Celeribacter indicus: one gene and its partner. The protein of the gene in region 1 interacts with the protein of each later gene in a pairwise test. Links are inferred from orthologs where the notes say so. Each region holds a gene or a part of one and is shown in the gene's direction. Other genes may lie near its edges.

Evidence for each region.
Region 2: the proteins of P73_RS14625 (region 1) and mrdA interact in binary tests that used the Escherichia coli proteins (3 or more experiments, as listed by UniProt). The link is inferred for Celeribacter indicus from one-to-one orthologs.

Annotation. Positions count from the first base shown.
Region 1 is NZ_CP004393.1:2,924,422-2,927,857, reverse strand. The notes cover bases 104-3,224. They hold P73_RS14625 (penicillin-binding protein 1A), read left to right. Parts: upstream 104-472; coding sequence 473-2,977; downstream 2,978-3,224. Other genes in these bases: prfB (peptide chain release factor 2), read left to right, coding at 3,122-3,224; P73_RS14630 (class I SAM-dependent methyltransferase), read right to left, coding at 104-227. In the rest of the region: more of P73_RS14630, read right to left, coding at 1-103; more of prfB, read left to right, coding at 3,225-3,436. UniProt on the Escherichia coli protein: Cell wall formation. Synthesis of cross-linked peptidoglycan from the lipid intermediates.
Region 2 is NZ_CP004393.1:3,786,418-3,789,732, forward strand. The notes cover bases 2-3,001. They hold mrdA (penicillin-binding protein 2), read left to right. Parts: upstream 2-541; coding sequence 542-2,461; downstream 2,462-3,001. Other genes in these bases: mreC (rod shape-determining protein MreC), read left to right, coding at 2-13; P73_RS18650 (hypothetical protein), read left to right, coding at 6-545; rodA (rod shape-determining protein RodA), read left to right, coding at 2,458-3,001. Also shown: more of mreC, read left to right, coding at 1-1; more of rodA, read left to right, coding at 3,002-3,315. UniProt on the Escherichia coli protein: Catalyzes cross-linking of the peptidoglycan cell wall. Responsible for the determination of the rod shape of the cell. Is probably required for lateral peptidoglycan synthesis and maintenance of the correct diameter during lateral and centripetal growth.

The DNA of each region.
Region 1 (3,436 bases):
GCGATCATCGCCGCGGCGCCGTCCACGCCCGTCACGGCACAGCGGCGGTCGGAAAGATATTGCGCCATCGGCCGGCCCGACCCGCAGCCGAGATCGAGCACGCGGCGGCGGCCGCCCTCTTGCGGGGCATGCGCCAGGAGCCGGTCGAGCCAGCGCCGCTCGAACAGGGATTTGGAGCGGGCGCGATCGAAGAACTCGGCCTGGCGCTCATAGGTCGGGAGGATCATGTCGGGTCTCATGGCCGGCAGTTAAGCCGCGCCACGCGCCGCCGCAAGAGGCAGGTGCAGGGGCGGGCTCACGGAAGGCGCCTTTCTGCTCACATTTGCGCAGGGGATGTTTTGACCCGGCGTCCGGCGCTGTATAAGGAAGGACCAAATGCGCGCGGACCTGCGAGTCAGCGCGCCCGATCTTCATGCCGGATCCGCGCCTTCACAGGGTCCGGCGGAAACGATTTCTGGAAGGGCCCTCTCGCGTGCTTCGCTTCATCCTCTCCTTTTTCGGGACGATCTTTTCATGGATCACCACCGGGCTCTTCCTGCTCGCGCTGGTCATCGGCGGCATCTTCTGGATGTACGGCCGCGACCTGCCCAACCACGAGGCGCTGGCACAGTACCAGCCGCCGACGATCTCGCGCATCTACAGCGGCGAGGGCAGGATCATCGACGAATTCGCCCGCGAGCGCCGTCTCTACACCCCGCCCGAGGAGATCCCCGATCTCGTGAAGCATGCCTTCATCTCCGCCGAGGACAAGAATTTCTACCACCACAGGGGCTATGACCTGCGCGGCATGGCAGCGGCCGCGATGCAGGCGGCACGGGGCGGTCCGCTGCGCGGCGCCTCGACCATCACCCAGCAGGTGATGAAGAACTTCCTTCTGTCCTCCGACCGTTCGGCAGAGCGCAAGATCAAGGAGCTGATCCTCGCGCACCGGCTGGAACAGACGCTGACGAAGGACCAGATCCTCGGGCTCTACCTCAACGAGATCGACCTCGGTGTGCGCTCCTTCGGGGTGACGGCGGCGGCGCAGAGCTATTTCAACAAGACGCTCTCGGAGCTCGCCCCCGAAGAGGCCGCCTTCCTCGCGATCCATCCGAAGGCGCCCTATTCCTACAACCCGGCGAAGAATTACGACGCCGCGCTCGAACGGCGCAACTACGTGCTGCGGGAAATGTACGAGAACGGCTATCTGGCGCAGGCTGAGTACGAGGCGGCGCGGCTCGAACCGATCCGCACGGTGCAGACCGGCGATTATTCGAGCTATCGCGAGACCCTGCCGCCGCGCGACTATTTCACCGACGAGATCCGCCGCCAGCTGTCGAAGGATTTCGGCGAGGAGGAATTCTTCGAGGGCGGCCTGTCGATCCGCGCGACCATCGACCCGCAGATGCAGACCAACGCGGCCCATGCGCTGCAACGCCGGCTCGAACAGCTCGACCGCGGCGCGGGGCGCTGGCGCGGTACGGGCGAGGCGATCGAGCCGGCCGCGCTCGACGAGGGCAAATGGGAGGGGGCGCTCGCCGCCGTGCGCGTGGCACGCGACATCACGCTCGACGGCAGGTGGTATGTCGGGGCGGTGGACCAGATCGGCGACGGCGCGATGACCGTCATGGTCGAGGATGGCGTGGGCGAGGTTTCGGTCCCGCGCGAGGACATCCAGTGGATGCGCGGCTCCTTCGCGGAGAATTTCGCGCGCGGCGATGTCGTGCATCTCCGGCGCATGACCTCCGGCGACGACGGGCAGGGCGACCTCATCCGCTGGAGCCTGCGGCAGGTGCCGCAGATCGAGGGCGCCTTCGTCGCGATGGACGTCAACACTGGCCGCGTCGTCGCGATGCAGGGGGGCTTTTCCTACCAGCATTCGGTGTTCAACCGCGCCACCCAGGCGACGCGCCAGCCCGGTTCCTCGTTCAAGCCCTTCGTCTATGCGGCGGCGCTCGACAGCGGCTTCACCCCCGCGACGATCATCGTCGACGCCCCGATCGAGGTGAACACGCCGCAGGGCGTCTGGCGGCCGAAGAACGCCTCGAACCGCTATTACGGCCCGACGCCGCTTCGGACCGGGATCGAACAGTCGCGCAACCTGATGACCATCCGCCTCGCCCAGGAGGTCGGCATGGACACGGTGGCGCGCTATGCCGAACGCTTCGGCGTCTACGATCACATGGGCCAGTACCTCGCCTCCGCGCTCGGGGCGGAGGAGACGACCGTGTTCAAGATGGTGTCGGCCTATGCGATGTTCGCCAATGGCGGCGAGCGGGTCGAGCCGACGCTCGTCGACCGGGTTCAGGACCGCTGGGGGCGGACGATCTACAAGCACGACCAGCGGGTCTGTTCCGAATGCGAGACCGCCAATCTCGCGCCGGGCCGGGCGCCGACCATCGTGTCCAACCGCGAGCGCATGATCAATGCGATCACCGCCTATCAGCTCACCTCGATGATGCAGGGCGTGGTGCAGCGCGGTACGGCGGCGGGGCGTGTGGACCTGCCGGTGCCGGTGGCGGGCAAGACCGGGACGACGAACGACGGCAAGGACGCCTGGTTCATCGGCTTCACGTCGAATATCGTCGCAGGCTGCTATATCGGCTACGACACGCCGCGCGCGATGCCCGGCGCCTCGGGCGGCGGATATTGCGGCCCGGTGTTTAACGAGTTCATGCAGGAGGCGGTGAAGAAATACGGCGGCGGCAAGTTCAAGGTCCCGCCGGGCGGCCATTTCATCAAGATCGACCGCTTCACCGGCGCGCGCCTGCCCGACAGCGCCTCGGGGCCGAACGTGGTGGCGGAATATTTCCGCGACGGCGAGGAGCCGATCTTCGGCCTGACCTACGATGGCGGCTTTGCCATGGGGGCGGATCTCCCGCTCATCTACGAGGGCGACGGGACCGGGACGCGCGAGGTGCAGACGAGTTCGGGACGCACCATCACCGTGCCGGAGAAGGCCAATATCAACTCGCTGTCTTCGGGCGGGCTCTACTGAGGCGGCATGGGACCGGTGCCGCGGCGGGCAGCGGGTCCCGCCCGCCGCGCTGTTCGTCGCCCCCGGACGGCACCCCCTTGTGTCCGGGCGCTCCTGCGCGTATCTCTCACCGGACCCGAAAAGACGATCTCACAGGTGATCCCCTTGCGCGCTGAAATCCAGAATGTTGTGGCCAAGATCGAAAAATCCCTCGCGCTGCTGAAGCAGCGGATGGATTGGGAGACCGCGCCCCACCGGCTCGAGGAATTCGACGCGATGATCGAGGATCCGACGCTCTGGGACGATCCGGCGCGGGCGCAGAAGCTGATGCGCGAGCGGCAGGGCCTGATGGATGCCTTCAAGACCGCCGAGAGCATCGAGACGGACCTGCGCGACAATGTCGAGCTCATCGAACTGGGCGAGATGGAGGAGGACGAGGAGGTCGTCGCCGATGCCGAGGCCGCGCTGAAGGCGCTTGCC
Region 2 (3,315 bases), 860 kb from region 1 along the record:
GGCCGATGGTTGATCCGCGCACCCTGCGCCGCTGGAGCTATCGGGCGGGCTTTCTCGCGCTGTCGGCCATTGTCGTCTTCGTCTACCTGCTGCCGGTGCGCGTCGGCTCCGGCCACTGGCCGGGGCCGGACCTGCTGCTGGGCTTCGCCTTCGCCTGGGTGCTGCGCCGGCCCGACTACGTGCCGGTCTGGCTCGTCGCCACCGTCATGCTGACCGCGGATTTCATCTTCCTGCGCCCGCCTGGCCTGTGGTCCGCGCTCACCATCCTCGGGCTCGAATTCCTCCGCCGCCGGGAGGCCACCTCGCGCGACATGCCCTTCGCCGTGGAATGGGCCATGGTTGCGGGCGTCATGCTCGCCATGGCGGTGCTCTACCGCCTCGCGCTTGGCACATTCATGGTCGACCGCACCTCGCTGGGCCTCACGATCCTCGGACAGATCTCGACCCTGCTCGCCTATCCTGTCATTGTCCTGTTTTCCCGCTCGGTGCTCGGAATCACCAAGATCTCGCCCGCCGAGGCCGATGAGATGAGGTATGTGCGATGAGACGTTCCCCGCAGGAAACCGCGACCTCCGCCCGCAGGATCTCCCGCCGCGCGCTGTTCCTCGGCGGTGCCCAGGTCGCCTTCATGGGGGTGCTTGGCCTGCGCATGCGCTACATGCAGGTCGACCAGGCCGACCAGTTCCGCCTCCTGGCCGAGGAGAACCGGATCAAGATGCGGCTCCTGCCCCCCGCCCGCGGCCTGATCTACGACCGCAACGGCGCGCTTCTCGCGGAGAACGAACAGACCTTCCGCATCGTGATCCGCAAGGAAGACGCCAGCGAACTCGACCAGGTCCTCGTCGAACTCGAACGCCTCATCGGCCTGCCGCCCGAGGAGCAGGAGCGCGTGCGCGACGAACTGCGCAAGGCCGGGCCCTCCGCCCCCGTGACGATCGCGGACCGGCTGAGCTGGGAAGCCTTCTCCGCCGTCTCCGCCAACGGCCCCGCCCTGCCGGGCGTCACGCCGGAGGTGGGCCTGTCGCGCCACTACCCGCAGCAGGGCGATTTCGCCCATCTCGTCGGCTATGTCGGCCCGGTCTCCGATTACGACCTGTCGAAGATGGAGACGATCGACCCGCTCTACCGCATCCCGAAATTCCAGCTCGGCAAATCCGGCGTCGAAAGCCAGCTCGAGGAGGTGCTGCGCGGCAAGGCGGGCACCCTGCGCGTCGAACAGAACGCCCATGGCCGGATCATCCGCGAACTCGACCGCCGCGAGGGCGATCCCGGCGCCAACCTCCAGCTCACGCTCGACCTGAAGATGCAGGAATTCGTCCAGGCCCGGCTCGGCGGCGACAGCGCCTCCGCCGTCATCCTCGACGTGGAGACGGGCGACATCCTCGCCGCCGGTTCGACCCCGGCCTTCGATCCGAACCTCTTCGTGCGCGGCATCTCCGTCGCCGCCTACAAGGAACTGCTCGAAAACGACCACCGGCCGCTGCCCTCGAAGGCGGTGCAGGGCGCCTATCCGCCCGGCTCCACCTTCAAGATGGTGACCGCCCTGGCCGCGCTCGAGGCCGGCGTGGTCACGCCCGACGAAACCGTGCGCTGCCTCGGCCATACCGAGGTCGGCGGACGCCGCTTTCACTGCTGGAAACGGGTCGGGCACGGCAACCTCAACCTCGTCGGCTCGCTGCGCCATTCCTGCGACGTCTATTACTACGAGATGGCCCAGCGCACCGGCATCGACAATATCGCCGCGATGGGCCGCCGGCTCGGCCTCGGGCAGACCTATGACATTCCCCTGCCCGGCATGAACACCGGACTCATGCCCGACAAGGAATGGAAACTGTCCAAGCGCGGCGCCGAATGGGTCGTGGGCGACAGCCTCAACGCGGCCATCGGCCAGGGATTCGTGCTCGCCACCCCGCTTCAGCTCGCGGTGATGACCGCGCGGATCGCGACCAACCGCGAAATCCAGCCGAGGCTCCTGAAATCCGTCGACGGCGTCGAGCAGCCGGTGAAGGGCGGCGGACCGCTCGGCCTCAACGAGAACCAGCTCCGCGCCGTGCGCCAGGGCATGTTCGAGGTGCTGAACTCCAACCGCGGCACCGCCTATGCCTCGCGCGTCGCCGACGACGCGATGCGCATGGCGGGCAAGACCGGCACCTCCCAGGTCCGCTCCACCGTCGTCGACAACAAGAACGTGCCCTGGGACCAGCGCGACCACGCGCTCTTCGTCGCCTTCGCCCCGATGGAACGCCCGCGCTACGCCGTCTCCGTGATCGTCGAACATGGCGGCGGCGGCTCCGCCGTGGCGGCCCCGGTGGCGCGCGACCTGATGCTCTACGCGCTGCACGGGGCGGTGCCGCCCCTCTCCGCCTATCCCAGGGCAGACCAGAACGCGGTGAGCGAACGCTTCCGCGCCCTGCCCCTGCGCGACCGGATCGCGGACGGCACGGAGAAGAGCCGCGCATGAGCTACCTCGAAAGCAATCTCAAGACCATCCCGACCGGGCTGCGAAAGGTGCTCTACGTCAACTGGCCGCTCGTGCTGCTGCTCGCGGCGGTGGCCGCCGTCGGCTTCCTGATGCTCTATTCGAACGCGGGCGGCTCGTTCCAGCCTTGGGCCGAACCGCAGATGAAGCGTTTCGCGGTCGGCATGATCGCCATGCTGATGATCGGCATGGTGCCGATCTGGTTCTGGCGCAACATCGCGGGCGTGGCCTATATCGGCTCCTTCCTCCTGCTGGTCTTCGTCGAATTCTTCGGGGAGGTCGGCATGGGCGCACAGCGCTGGATCGACCTCGGCCCGCTGAGCCTCCAGCCCTCCGAACTCATGAAGATCTCGCTCGTGATGCTGCTCGCGGCCTATTACGACTGGCTCCCGGTCGAAAAGGCCTCCCGCCCGCTCTGGGTGCTCATCCCGGTGCTCCTGATCCTTCTGCCCACCGTCCTCGTGCTCAAGCAGCCCGACCTCGGCACGGCCATCCTCCTCATGGCCGGGGGCGCGATCGTGATGTTCGCCGCCGGCGTGTCCTGGTGGTATTTCGGCGTGGTGATCGCGATGGGCATCGGCGCCGTGACCACCGTCCTCTCCTCGCGCGGGACGCCCTGGCAGCTCCTGAAGGATTACCAGTTCCGCCGGATCGACACCTTCCTCGATCCCTCCTCCGACCCGCTCGGCGCGGGCTATCACATCACCCAGTCGAAGATCGCCCTCGGCTCCGGCGGCTGGACCGGCCGCGGCTTCATGCAGGGCACCCAGTCGAAGCTCAACTTCCTGCCGGAGAAGCACACCGACTTCATCTTCACCACCCTGGCGGAGGAATTC